DNA from 2 places in the Hydrogenophaga sp. OTU3427 genome. Region 1 is predicted to be linked to the other one. Evidence: predicted binding sites of a transcription regulator. Region 1 holds the regulator's gene; the other holds the start of a gene.
What was found. The regulator LexA, encoded in region 1, represses DNA repair genes until DNA is damaged. The targets are predictions, from matches to a motif close to ACTGTATNNNNATACAGT.
Positions count from the first base shown of each region.

Region 2: a site for LexA is predicted at 5,591-5,608, ahead of AAHB17_RS14905 (PA0069 family radical SAM protein). Genes of this name have one in related genera too.

Region 1 is NZ_JASATI010000005.1:44,355-51,412, forward strand. Features, by position in the region: gene AAHB17_RS04515 (error-prone DNA polymerase) at 1-2,655, shown strand, start outside; gene AAHB17_RS04520 (GNAT family N-acetyltransferase) at 2,685-3,221, shown strand; gene AAHB17_RS04525 (nucleotidyltransferase family protein) at 3,214-3,801, shown strand; gene gloA2 (SMU1112c/YaeR family gloxylase I-like metalloprotein) at 3,937-4,329, opposite strand; gene lexA (transcriptional repressor LexA) at 4,342-4,995, opposite strand; gene AAHB17_RS04540 (enoyl-CoA hydratase) at 5,102-5,866, shown strand; gene AAHB17_RS04545 (YciI family protein) at 5,888-6,259, shown strand; gene AAHB17_RS04550 (patatin-like phospholipase family protein) at 6,469-7,058, shown strand, end outside.
Region 2 is NZ_JASATI010000025.1:489-7,546, forward strand. Features, by position in the region: gene AAHB17_RS14880 (acyl-CoA dehydrogenase) at 1-1,374, shown strand, start outside; gene AAHB17_RS14885 (NAD(P)H-dependent flavin oxidoreductase) at 1,468-2,436, shown strand; gene AAHB17_RS14890 (cytochrome d ubiquinol oxidase subunit II) at 2,487-3,491, opposite strand; gene AAHB17_RS14895 (cytochrome ubiquinol oxidase subunit I) at 3,505-4,887, opposite strand; gene AAHB17_RS14900 (GbsR/MarR family transcriptional regulator) at 4,905-5,477, opposite strand; gene AAHB17_RS14905 (PA0069 family radical SAM protein) at 5,629-6,717, shown strand; gene AAHB17_RS14910 (MBL fold metallo-hydrolase) at 6,728-7,058, opposite strand, start outside.

The sequences.
Region 1 (7,058 bases):
GCCTTGCACCGGCGCCTGGACGACGCCCTGTGGCTGGCGCGTCTGCAGACTGTGGCGCAGGCCAGCGGCCTGCCCCTGGTGGCCGCCGGTGGTGCGCTCATGCATGTGCGCACCCGCAAGCCGGTGCTGGATGTGATGACCGCCATCCGCCAGCACCGCCCGGTGGCCGACTGCGGTGACGCCCTCAGCGCCAACGCAGAGGCCCACCTGCGCAGCCGGGTCAGCCTGGCCTGGATTTACCCCCGCGAGCTGCTGGACGAGACCCTGCGGGTGGCCGCGCTGTGCGATTTCGATCTGTCCGAACTGCGCTACGAATACCCCCACGAGCTGGTGCCCGCAGGCCAGACCCCTGCCAGCCATCTGCGCCGGCTCACGCTGTTGGGGGCGGCCGAGCGCTACCCGCAAGGCGTGCCGGCGCCGGTGATGGCGCAGATCGACAAGGAGCTGGACCTGATCTCGGCGCTGCGCTACGAACCGTATTTCCTCACCGTCTATGACGTGGTGGCCTTCGCCCGCGAACAGAAGATCCTGTGCCAGGGCCGCGGCTCGGCCGCCAACTCGGCGGTCTGCTACTGCCTGGGCATCACCGAGGTCAACCCGGCGCAGTCCACCCTGCTGTTCGAGCGTTTCATCAGCAAGGAGCGCAACGAGCCGCCCGACATCGACGTCGATTTCGAACACCAGCGGCGCGAGGAGGTGATCCAGTACCTGTACACCAAATACGGCCGCCACCGCGCCGCCCTGGCCGCCGCCGTGGCCACCTACCACCCGCGCAGCGCCATCCGCGACGTCGGCAAGGCGCTGGGCCTGGCGCCCGAGCTGGTCGACACCCTGGCCAAGGGCCAGCAGTGGTGGGACGGCACCGAGCTGATGCACGAGCGCCTGATCGAAAACGGCCTGGACCCGCACGACCGGCGGCTGCGCCAGCTGCTGGACATCACCCGCACGCTGATGGGGTTCCCGCGCCACCTGTCGCAGCACAGCGGCGGCTTCGTGCTCACGCAGGACCGGCTCACGTCCACCGTGCCGGTGGTGCCGGCGGCCATGGCCGGGCGCAGCATCATCGAATGGGACAAGGACGACATCGACGCCCTGGGCCTCATGAAGGTGGACGTGCTGGCCCTGGGCATGCTCAGCGCGCTGCGGCGCATGCTGGACATGGTGGGCGCCTGGACCGGGCGGCCCCTGCGACTGCAGGACATTCCCCAGGACGACAAGGCCACCTACGACATGATCTGCCGCGCCGACACCGTGGGCGTGTTCCAGATCGAGAGCCGCGCCCAGATGAGCATGTTGCCGCGCCTGCGGCCCCGCACCTTCTACGACCTGGTCATCGAGGTCGCCATCGTGCGCCCCGGGCCCATACAGGGCGGCATGGTCCACCCCTTTCTGCAGCGGCGCGAGCTGGCGCGCAGCGGCGGCCGGATCGACTACCCCAGCGACGCCCTCAAGCCCGCGCTGGCGCGCACCCTGGGCGTGCCCATCTTCCAGGAACAGGTGATGCAGATCGCCGTGCTGGCCGCCGGCTTCACGCCCGGCGAGGCCGACCAGCTGCGCCGCGCCATGGCCGCCTGGCGGCGCAAGGGCGGGGTGGACAAGTTCCACCACAAGCTGGTCTCGGGCATGCTGGCCAACGGCTACACGGTCGAGTTCGCCGAGGCCATCTTCCGCCAGATCGAGGGCTTTGGCGAATACGGCTTCCCCGAAAGCCACGCCGCCAGTTTTGCCCTGCTGGTCTACAGCAGCGCCTGGCTCAAGCAGCACCATCCGGCGGCCTTCCTGGCGGCCCTGCTCAATTCGCAGCCCATGGGTTTCTACAGCCCCTCGCAGCTGGTGCAGGACGCTCAGCGCCACGGGGTGGAGGTGCGGCCAGTGGATGTGCTGCACAGCGGCTGGGACAGTCACCTGGAACCTTCGATGGGCGATTCGCCACAGCCGGCGGTGCGCCTGGGCCTGTCCCTGGTCAAAGGCCTGTCGATCGAGGTGGCCGGGCGTATCGCCGATGCGCGTGCGCAGGGCGGATGCCACGACGTGCAGGAGCTGGCCCGGCGTGCGGGGCTCGACGCCAGCGACCTCAAGGCCCTGGCCGCCGCCGATGCCCTGGCCGGCCTGGCCGGCCACCGCCGCCAGCAGGTGTGGGCGGCCAGCGCCCAACACGTCGCGCCAGCCTTGCTGCGTGGCGCGCCGGTGCACGAGGCCGCGCTGGACCTGCCCGCCGCTGGCGAAGGCGAGGCCGTGGTGCACGACTACGCCGCCCTGGGCCTGAGCCTGCGCCAGCACCCGCTGGCGTTGCTGCGCCCGTGGCTGGCGGCCCAGCGCCTGATGACCGCCGCCGCCCTGCGCGATGTGCCCGATGGTCGCCTGGTGCGCGCCTGTGGTCTGGTCACCACCCGCCAGCGCCCGGGCACCGCCAAGGGTGTGGTCTTTGTCACGCTGGAGGATGAAACCGGCACCGTGCAGGTCATCGTCTGGAAAGCCCTGCGCGAACGCCAGCGCGCGCCCCTGTTGCAGGCCCGCCTGCTGGCGGTGTACGGGCGCTGGCAGCGCACTGGCGAGGACGACACACACGTTGTCACCCACCTGATTGCCCAGCACCTCGTCGATCTGACACCCCATCTGCACGGGCTGGCCACCCACAGCCGCGATTTCCGCTGAACCACCCCTACACTGCGGCCAACCACCTCATGCCCATCGTCCGTCTCCAACCCCCACACGCCCAGGCCTACCGCGCGCTGATGCTCGACGCCTACGCCCGCCACCCCGACGCCTTCACCTCCAGCGCGGCCGAGCGCGCGGCCTTGCCGCTGGCCTGGTGGGCCGCGCGCCTTTCGCCGGCCGACGACGCGCCCGAGGCCGTCTGGGCCGCCATGGACGGCGAGAACTTGCAGGGCGTGGCCGGCCTGTCTTTCGAGCGCCGCGACAAAGTGCGCCACAAGGCCACCTTGTTTGGCATGTATGTGCGGCCTGACGTGCGCGGCCAGGGCCTCGGGCGCCAGCTCGTCGCCGCCGTGCTGGCGCACGCCCACACCCGCCCGGAGATCTCCGTGCTGCAACTCACCGTCACCGAAGGCAATGCGGGCGCCGTCGCGCTTTACCGCTCGGCTGGCTTCGAGACCTGGGGCCGCGAGCCCTGGGCTGTGCGGGTGGGCGAAGGCTTCGTCCACAAGCAACACATGTGGTGCCCGTTGAACGCACAGGCGCTTGGACACAACCATGCGTGAGGTGCATCGGCTGCAACTGGTGGCGCTGGTGCGCCAGTGTCCCGAGCTGATGCATGCCTTGCGGGCGGGCCGATCATTGGGGCTGTCGTCCTGGTGCATCGGTGCCGGTGTGCTGCGCAACCTGGTGTGGGACCACCTGCATGGCCATGGTGAGGCCACTCCTTGCGATGACTTGGACCTGGTCTACTTCGACCCCGATGACCTGAATCCAGCCACCGAAGCGCGTTTGCGTGCGCAGCTGCTGTCTTGTTGTCCGAACTCGGTTTGGGATGTCACCAACCAGGCCGCCGTCCACCTGTGGTACGCGACCCGATTTGGCCAAGAGGTTGAGCCCTTGCCATCCTTGGTGGATGGCCTGGCCACCTGGCCGGAATATGCCACCGCCGTCGGTGTGTGTCTGACGGCCCAAGACGAGATTGAGGTGCTTGCCCCCTTCGGGCTAGATGATCTCTTCAACATGCTTGTGCGCCACAACCCGGCCCGCGTCAGCGCCGACGCTTATCGGAGCCGCGTGCTGGCCAAGCGCTTCGCGCAACGTTGGCCGCGTGTGGTGGTGTTTGATGCCGTGAATTGCCGTTAGCCGGAACGCCCATCATCACCCACACCCCGGCATCTGGAGTCTTGCGCCCGCGTACTGCGGCTCTGCAAAACCACAGCGCTGTGTCATGTTGATTGCCCAAACACCAGTGGGCCATGGACGGGATCAGGGGGGCGCTCAGACGCGCGCTGCCTCGTAAAGCTCCAGCGGCAGCCCATCCGGATCGGCAAAAAACACAAAACGCCGCTGGGTGTATTCGTCCAGCCGCACCGCCTCGACCACCACGCCCTGTGACTCCAGCCGCTGCTTGCAGGCCCCCACGTCATCCACCTCGAAGGCCAGGTGGCGCAAGCCCCTGGCCTCGGGGTAGGACGGGCGGGGTGGGGCGTCGGGGAAGGAGAACAGCTCGAGCTGGCTGCCGTCGGGCAGGGCCAGGTCCAGCTTGTGGGACTGGCGCTGGGCACGGACGTTCTCGGCCACCACCCGCAGCCCCAGCACCTCGGTGTAGAAGTGTTTGGACCTCGCGTAGTCCGAGCAGATGATGGCGGCATGGTGTATGCGTTTGAGCATGGGCCGCCCGCGTCAGCCCATGTTGCGGATCAGGCCGACCATCACGCCTTCGATCTCGAAGCCGTCGGCCGGCCCGATCACCATGGGCTGGAAGTCGGGGTTGGCGGGGTGCAGTTCGATGTGGCCACGCTGGCGCACCAGGCGCTTGACGGTGACTTCGTCGCCGAGCCTGGCCACCACGATCTGCTGGTGCAGGGCTTCGCGGGTGGTGTGCACGGCCAGCAGGTCGCCGTCGAGGATGCCGGCATCGCGCATGGACAGTCCGCGCACGCGCAGCAGGTAGTCGGGGCGGCGGCTGAAGAGGCGCTGCTCCACCGTGAACGTGCTCTCCACGTGGGCCTGCGCCAGGATGGGCACGCCCGCGGCCACACGGCCGATCAGGGGCAGGGTGAGCTGCTGCAGTTCGGGCAGGCCGAGTGGCATCTGGCGGGGCGTGGGGTGGCTGCCGGTGCGCAGGCGGATGCCACGCGAGGTGTTGCCGACCAGCTCGATCACGCCCTTGCGCGCCAGGGCGCGCAGGTGCTCCTCGGCCGCGTTGGCCGACCTGAAGCCGAAGGCGGTGGCGATCTCGGCGCGGGTGGGCGGGGCGCCGGTTTCGGCCATGGTGTCCTCGATCAGCGTCAGGATGTCCTGCTGGCGGAGGGTGAGCTTGACCGGTTCGTTCATGGGGTGGTGACTCCAATGTGTCGCAACTGTATCAATATACAGCGCTTTCCCATGATAACTTGCGCGTTTCGATTTCCCATCCCGCCAACCCCAACGGAATGCCCCCATGAGCGACATCCTCGTCCACACCGAAGCCGGCGTCTGCACCATCACCTTCAACCGCGCCGACAAGAAGAACTCGATCACCGCGGCCATGTACGCAGCGCTGGCCGACGCGCTGGTCGCCGCCGAGGCCGATGCGGCCGTGCGTGTGGTGGTCTTCCAGGGCCACGAGGCGGTGTTCAGCGCCGGCAACGACATCGCCGATTTCCTCAACGCACCGCCCAACAACGAGGGCGCGCCGGTGTTCCGTTTCCTGCGCGGCATTGCCCAGTTCCCCAAGCCGGTGGTGGCCGCCGTCTGCGGTCCGGCGGTGGGCATAGGCACCACCATGCTGTTCCATTGCGATCTGGTCTACGCGGGCGACAACGCCGCCTTCGCCATGCCTTTTGTCAACCTGGGCCTGTGTCCCGAGGCCGCGTCCAGCCTGCTGGTGCCGCAGATGATGGGTTACCACCGTGCCGCCGAGGCGCTGCTGCTGGGCGAGCCCTTCATGGCCGAGGCCGCGCTGGAGGTGGGACTGGTCAACAAGGTGCTGCCGCCCACCGAGGCCAATGCCTACGCCCAGACCGTGGCCCGCAAGCTCGCGGCCAAGCCCATGAGCGCGCTCCTGCAGACCAAGCAGCTCATGAAGAAGGGCCAGACCGCGCTGGTGCTGGCGCAGATGAACGAGGAGGCCACGCACTTTGGTCGCATGTTGACGGAGCCCGCCGCGCGCGAGGCCTTTGGCGCCTTCATGGAAAAGCGCAAGCCGGATTTCTCCAAGCTCTGATCCCTCCAAGGAGGCCCGCCCATGGACTGCATGCTGCTGATCATCGAACCCACCGGCCAGCGCGCCACCCGCACCGAGGCCGAGGGCCAGGCGGCCTACCAGAGCATGCTGGACTTCGCGGCCGGCCTGCGGGCGCAGGGCAAGCTCAAGGCGGCCGAGTCGCTGGCGTCACACGCCAGCGCGGTGCGGGTGCACACCGGCGGCGGCCACCCGCAGGTGCTTGACGGCCCCTTCGCCGAGGCCAAGGAAATGATCGGCGGCTTTTTCCTGCTGGATTGCACCGACATGCGGGAGGCGGTGGCCATCGCCCAGCGCTGCCCGGCGGCGGCCTGGGCCACGGTCGAGGTGCGCTCGCTGGCGCCCTGTTTCGACGACAGCCGCGCGGCGGCCTGAGCCACCGCCCGCGCCACCACACGCTTCGAGCCCTGCGTGTGGGCTCGGGTCCCGGCACCGTGCCCGGGGTGGGGCGCCCGCCGCCCTCGTCCATCTGTGTGATTGACGATTTTTTACAAATGTGGTTAAGCTTGCTAACGGTCCCGGCTGTTCATTTTTGGCAGTTGGATTTGCGCTTCGCGCCCGTCCTCCACCACCACAAGCAGCGCATGCAAGTCATACAAACGAGACACAAGTACCAGGATGGGCTGCTGGTTCGGCACCTGCAGGCGTTTCTGGGCGACACCGATCCGGCCGCCATCGACCTGTTGCGCGAGCACCTGGAATGGATAGAGGTCGGCAGCGGTGAAACGTTGATGGAGCAGGGCGACCCGGGCGACTCGATGTACCTGGCGATCAGCGGGCGCCTGCGTGCCTACATCCGCGACGAGAACGGCGAGCAGCGCGCGGTGCGCGAACTCGCGCGCGGGCAGGTGATTGGCGAGATGAGCCTCTACACCGGGGCGCCGCGTTCGGCCACCGTGGTGGCCATCCGCGATTCGGTGCTGATCCGGCTGAACAAGACCGCCTTCAACCACCTGCTGGCCAGCAGCGCGCAGGCCTCCATCGGCCTGACCGGCCAGCTCATCCGCCGCCTGCAGACCGAACACGCGCGGGTGTCGGCCGACAAACCGGTCACGATCGCGCTCATGGCCATCACCGACGGCGTCAACGTGGCGGGATTGGGTGCCCAGTTGGCCACCCACATGGCGCGGGCTGGCCGCGTGCAGGTGGTGGACTCGGCGCTGATGCGCCAGCG
Region 2 (7,058 bases), on a different contig from region 1:
GGCAGCGACGAACTCAAGGCCACCTACCTCGAAAAGTTGATCAGCGGCCAGTGGACCGGCACCATGAACCTGACCGAGCCCCAGGCCGGCTCGGACCTGGCCGCCGTGCGCAGCCGCGCCGAACCCTTGCCCGATGGCAGCTACAAGGTCTTTGGCACCAAGATCTTCATCACCTACGGTGAACACGACATGGCCGAGAACATCGTCCACCTCGTGCTGGCCCGCGTGACCGGCGCGCCCGAAGGCGTCAAGGGCATTTCGCTGTTTGTGGTGCCCAAGTTCATGGTGAACCCCGATGGCTCGCTGGGCGTGCGCAACGACGTGCATTGCGTGAGCATCGAACACAAGATGGGCATCAAGGCCAGCCCCACCGCCGTGCTGCAGTACGGCGACCACGGCGGTGCCGTGGGCTACCTGGTGGGCCAGGAGAACCGCGGCCTGGAGTACATGTTCATCATGATGAACGCGGCCCGTTACGCCGTGGGCATGCAGGGCGTGGCCATTGCCGAGCGCGCCTACCAGAAGGCCGTGGGCTACGCCCGCGACCGCGTGCAAAGCCGCCCGGTGGACGGCAGCCTGAACACCGCCGCGCCCATCATCCACCACCCGGACGTCAAGCGCATGCTCATGACCATGCGCGCACTGACCGAAGGCTGCCGCGCCATGGCGCTGACGGCCGCCGCCGCCTACGACGCCTCGCACCACCACCCGGACGCCGAGGTGCGCAAGCAGAACCAGGCCTTCTACGAATTCATGGTGCCGCTGGTCAAAGGCTACAGCACCGAGATGAGCCTGGAGGTCACCAGCCTGGGCGTGCAGGTGCACGGCGGCATGGGCTTCATCGAGGAAACCGGTGCCGCCCAGCACTACCGCGACGCCAAGATCCTGACCATCTATGAAGGCACGACCGCCATCCAGGCCAACGACCTGGTGGGGCGCAAGACCGCGCGCGATGGTGGGCAGACCGCCTTGGGCCTGGCCAGGCAGATCGAAACCACCGAAGCCGAACTGGCCCAGAGTGGCAGCGCCCACGCCCTGGCTGTGGCCAAGCGCCTGACGGCCGCGCGCGTGGCCTTTGAAGACGCCGTGAAATTCGTCGCCGGCCACACCAAGGCCGATCCGAACGCCGTGTTTGCCGGCAGCGTGCCCTACCTGCTGCTGGCGGGCAACGTGATGGCGGGCTGGCAGATGGCGCGTGCGCTGCTGGTGGCGGAGGCGCAACTGGCCGCAGGCACCGACGTGGCCTTCATGCAAGCCAAGATCACGACCGCGCGTTTCTACGCCGACCACATCCTGAGCCGCGCCCCGGGCGTGCGCGACAGCATCGTCGAAGGCGCGCTGGGCGTGACCGAGATGGCGTTGGACGCCTTCTGAAGCACCCTGCATCGCCGGCCCTGTAGCTGCGGCGACAGGGCGCGGCGGCCTGTTCCCACCAGAATCGCACAGCACATCATCCACGGAGACCCCATGTCCAGACTGCCCCCGGTATTGCAGAAGATCAAGTTTCCCGTCATCGGCTCACCGCTGTTCATCATCAGCAACCCCAAGCTGGTGATCGCCCAATGCAAGGCGGGCGTGGTGGGCTCCATGCCCGCGCTCAATGCGCGTCCGGCCGCGCAGCTCGACGACTGGCTGGCCGAGATCACCGAGGCCCTGGCCGCCCACGACAAGGCCAACCCCGACAACCCGTCCGCGCCCTTCGCCATCAACCAGATCGTGCACAAGAGCAACGACCGGCTGGAGCACGACCTGCAGCTGTGCGCCAAGTACAAGGTGCCCATCGTCATCACCTCGCTGGGCGCGCGCGAGGACGTGAACCAGGCCGTCCACAGCTGGGGCGGGATCGTGCTGCACGACGTCATCAACAACGTGTTCGCGCGCAAGGCCATCGAAAAGGGCGCCGATGGTCTGATCCCGGTGGCCGCGGGTGCCGGAGGACACGCCAGCGCCAAGAGCCCGTTCGCCATGGTGCAGGAAATCCGCGAATGGTTCGACGGCCCGGTCGCGCTGTCGGGCGCCATTGCGTCGGGCGGCGCCATCCTGGCCGCGCAGGCCATGGGGGCCGATTTCGCCTACATCGGCTCGGCCTTCATCGCCACCGACGAGGCCCGTGCGGTGGAGGGCTACAAGCAGATGATCACCGAGAGCAACTCGGACGACATCGTCTACAGCAACTTCTACACCGGCGTGCTGGGCAACTACCTCAAGGGCAGCATCAAGAACGCCGGCATGGACCCCGACAACCTGCCGGTCAGCGACCCGAGCAAGATGAATTTCGCCAGCGGCGAGGGGTCCAACTCCGCCAAGGCCTGGAAGGACATCTGGGGTTGTGGCCAAGGCATTGGCGCCATCCGCGAGGTGGTGCCGGCGGCCGAGCTGGTGGCCCGTTTCAAGCGCGAATACGCCGAGGCCAAGGCCCGCCTGGCCATCGCCTGAGTTCGACTCAGATCTTGCACCACAACGCGCCTTCGGGCGCGTTGTGCATTTCAGAGCCCGTAGGTCAGCTCGCGCGCCTTGCCCCAGAAGACCCGGTACATGAACACGGTGTAGACCACGATGGCGGGCAGCGTCACCGCGACACCCGCCAGGACCACCAGCAGCGACTCGGTGGCGCTCGCGGCCTCCCAGACATTCAGGCGGTCGAGCACGATGTAGGGGTAGAGGCTGTAGGCCAGTCCGAAGAAGGCCAGCACGAAAACCAGCACGGTGGCGGCGAACACCACCCAGCCGTGGCCGGCCTGCACCAGCAGGGGGCGGCGCAGCACGTGGCGCGCCGCGAACAGCGCCACCACGCAGGCCAGCGGTATCGGCAGCAACGCGAACAGCTGGGGCAGGGCGAACCACTTGTGCGCGACGGTCTGGCTCACCACCGGCGTGGCCAGGGAAATGGCCCCCAGCGCCAGGGCCATGGGCCAGAAGGCGCGCAGGCCCCAGCGCACGGCTTTGTGCTGCAGTTCACCTTCCACCTTCATGATCAGCCAGCCCGCGCCCAGCATGGTGTAGGCGGTGGGCAGGGTCAGCGCGATGCCTGCCGCGAACAGGAGCGACAAGGTGTCGCGGCCAAAGCCGCCGAGGTAAGCGCCCAGCATCCAGCCCTGGGCCATGCTGGCCAGCAGCGAGCCAAGGGCAAACACCGCGTTCCAGAAGCCCTTGTGGACGGCGCGGGCCTTGACGCGAAAATCAAAGGCCACGCCGCGCAGCGTCAGGCCCATCAGCATCACCGCCACCGGCAGGTACAGGGCCTGCAGCACCAGGCCGTGGGCCTTGGGAAAGGCCACCAGCAGGACGCCGATGCCCAGCACCAGCCAGGTCTCATTGGCGTCCCAGAAGGGGCCGATGCTGGCCACCATGGCGTCCTTTTCGGCCGCCGTGGCAAAGGGCAGCAGCATGCCCACGCCCAGGTCGTAGCCATCCAGCACCACGTAGGTCAGCAGGGCCAGGCCCATCACGGCCATGAACAGCAGCGGCAACACATAGGTCCAGTCGATCATGGGGGCTCCAGGTTCAGGCGTTGGGGGCGGCCGGGATCGTCGCGGTGGCCGGCGCGCGCGCGGAGGCGGGGTCGACCAGCTGGACCGGGTGCTCGGCCATGTACTTCACGACCGCCACGTAGGACACCAGCAGCACGAGGTACAGCGCGAGGTAGGCGACCAGCGTGATGGCGACCATGGGCGGCGCGTTGGGGGCCACCACGTCGGCGGTGCGCAGCAGGCCATAGACGATGAAGGGCTGACGGCCGATCTCGGTGACGTACCAGCCGGCCAGCGTGGCCACCCAGCCCGAGAAGGACATGCCCGCCAGCGCCCACAGCAGCGCACGCGGTGGCTCGGCGCCACGGCGCCGCGCGCGGCGCAGCAACCAGGCGGCCGACCAGGCGACGGCCAGCATCAACATGCCAACCCCCACCATGATGCGAAAGCCGAAGAACACAGGGGCCACCGGCGGGTGGGCATCGGGGAAGGCGTCCAGGCCTTTCAGCTCGGCGTTGGCGTCGTGCGCCAGCACCAGGCTGGCCGCCTTGGGAATCTGCAGCGCATACAGGGTGCGGCCTTCCTTTTCGCTGGGCCAGCCGAACAGGGTCAGCGGTGCGCCCTTTTCGGTGTGCCAGATGCCCTCGATCGCGGCGATCTTGGCCGGCTGGTGCTGCAGCGTGTTCAGGCCATGCAAGTCGCCCACGAAAATCTGCAGCGGGATCAGCACGGCGGCGGCGGTGACCGCCGCGTGCAAGGCCTGGTGTGTGCCCGCATGTGGGGTGCGCTTGAGCACCTGCCAGGCGCTCACGCCGGCGATCAGGAAGGACGCGGTCAGCCCCGAGGCCAGCAGCTTGTGGCCCAGGCGGTAGGGGAAGGAGGGGTTGAAGACGATCTCGCGCCAACTGCTGGCATGGAACTCGCCATCGACGATGGTGTAGCCTGCGGGCGTCTGCATCCACGAGTTCAGGCTCAGTATCCAGAAGGCCGACAAGGTGGTGCCGATGGCCACCATCAGCGTGGCGATGAGGTGCACACGCTCCGAGACGCGCCCGCGCCCGAACAACATGATGCCCAGGAAGGTGGCCTCGAGGAAAAAGGCCGTCAGCACCTCGTAGCCCAGCAGCGGGCCGGCGATGTTGCCGGCCTTTTCCATGAAACCTGGCCAGTTGGTTCCAAACTGGAAACTCATGGTGATGCCCGACACCACGCCGATGGCGAAGGTCAGCGCGAACACCTTGGTCCAGAAGTAGTAGGCCGTCTCCCAGCCCAGTGCGGCGGGTGAGCCGCGTGTGGCGCTGAAACGCCAGCGGAAGAACAGCAGGAACCAGCACAGCGCGATGGTGATGGTGGGAAACAGGATGTGGAAGCTGATGTTGGCCGCGAACTGCAGGCGCGACAGCATGAGGGTGTCCATGGCGGGGTCCGTTGAGGTCAGGGGGTTTTGCGCGTGCCGGCGCCGGTCAGACGGTCCTTGAGCTCCAGCACCTTGGTGACCGCAGTGCCCATGCCCATCAGCTGCATGGCGGTCTCAGGCGCCAGCCGCTGCACGTCGTCGAACCATGTCATCAGCCGGTCGATCAGATCGTGCATCTCACGCATGCGCTGCTGGGCGTGGCGCTCATCGTCGGTCTGCGCCTCTTCCAGCAAGGCCATGCGCAGCATGGACAAGGTGGGTTCGATCTCGCGGCGACGCCGCTCCTCGGCCAGCATGCGGAAGATGTCCCACACGTCGTCCGGCGCCTCGAAATACTCGCGCCGGTCGCCCGGCAGGTGGCGCAACTTGACCAGACGCCAGGACTGCAGCTCCTTCAGGCCCATGCTGACATTGGAGCGCGAGAAGGCCAGCACCTCGGCGATCTCGTCCGCGTTGAGCGCGCGTGGCGAGATGAAGATCAGCGCATAGATCTGGCCCACCGTGCGGTTGATGCCCCATCGGCTGCCCATTTCACCGAAGTGGGCGATGAATTGTCGGTTCAGCGGAGGCAGGGGGGCGGGGGTTGTCATGCGCGTGATTGTCCATCTATTTACTGAAATTTCAGTAATTGCTGAAAATTCAGAAGGATTTTTGATCGGCAACAAACACGGTCCACCTTGCATCGCTTATAGGAATCACGGATACTGTAATTTCATACAGTTCCCTGATGCTTGTCTGGCCGTGAACGCAGTCTATCTCCCCATCAGCGCCGTCAAGGGGCGCGGCGCGGCTTCACGGCTGGCGCACCGTTTTGTGGTCGACCAGCGGGAGGCTTGCGACGACGGCTGGGGAACGCTGGATCGGTCGGCCGAAGAAGCGCCACGGCCATCACCCACCACAGTGATCGATGAAATCGCCTGCAGCGCAATCAGCCGCAACGCGTCGCCGGACGTGCCGTTCAGCCAGTCCCTCAACCCCTACCGGGGCTGCGAACACGGCTGCATCTACTGCTACGCCCGGCCCACCCACAGCTACCTCAACCTCTCGCCAGGCCTGGATTTCGAAACCAAGATCATCGCCAAGCGCAACATCGCCGATCTGCTGCGCGTGGAACTGGCCAAACCCGGCCACCGACCCGAAGCGCTGGGCCTGGGCACCGTGACGGACGCTTACCAGCCGGTCGAACGCGAACTGCGCCTGACGCGGGCCCTGCTGGAGGTGTTGCACGAGGCGCGGCACCCGCTGGCCATCATCACCAAGTCCAGCGGCGTGGAGCGCGACCTGGATCTGCTGGCGCCCATGGCTGAACAGCGGCTGGCCTCGGTCTACGTCACCATCACCACCCTCGATCCGGTGCTGGCGCGCGCACTGGAACCCCGCGCCGCCGCGCCGCACCGTCGCTTGCGCACCATCCGCACGCTGGTGGACGCCGGGGTGCCGGTGGGGGTGAGCGTGTCGCCACAAATTCCCTTCATCAACGAAGACATGGAGCAGGTGCTGGCCGCAGCCCGCGAAGCCGGTGCCGACCGCGCCTTCTACCAGGTGGTGCGCCTGCCCTGGGAAGTGGCGCCGCTGTTCCGCGAGTGGCTGCAGGTGCACCACCCGCTGCGCGCCGATCGGGTGATGGCACGCATCCACGACCTGCGCGGTGGCAAGGACTACGACAGCGACTTCGCCACCCGCATGCGCGGCCAGGGCCTGTGGGCCGACCTGATCCACCAGCGCTTCGAGAAGGCCTGCCGCCGCCTTGGACTCAACCGCGAACGCCATGTGCTGGACGGCAGCCTGTTCCGCCCGCCCGGTCAGGCTGGGCAGATGGCCTTGTTCTGATGCTGCCGCTTCAGGCGGACCAGGTGGCGCCGTGCTCGGGCACCGTGGCGCGCCAGCGCAGTTCCCGGTCGATGCGCAGGCGCAAGGCGTCGGACGCGCTCGGGTCGCCATGCACCACAAAGACTTGCTCGGGGCGAGACGGCATGGCACGCAGCCAGGCCACCAACTGCCCCGCATCGGCGTGGGCCGACGCGCTTTGCAGTTGCACCACCTCGGCCCGCACCGGGTGGTCCTGCCCATGCAGACGCAGGTGGGAGCCGCCGGCGGCCAGCGTGGCGCCACGGGTGCCGGGCGCCTGGTAGCCGGTCAGCACCACCATGTGACGGTGATCCCCGAGGTAC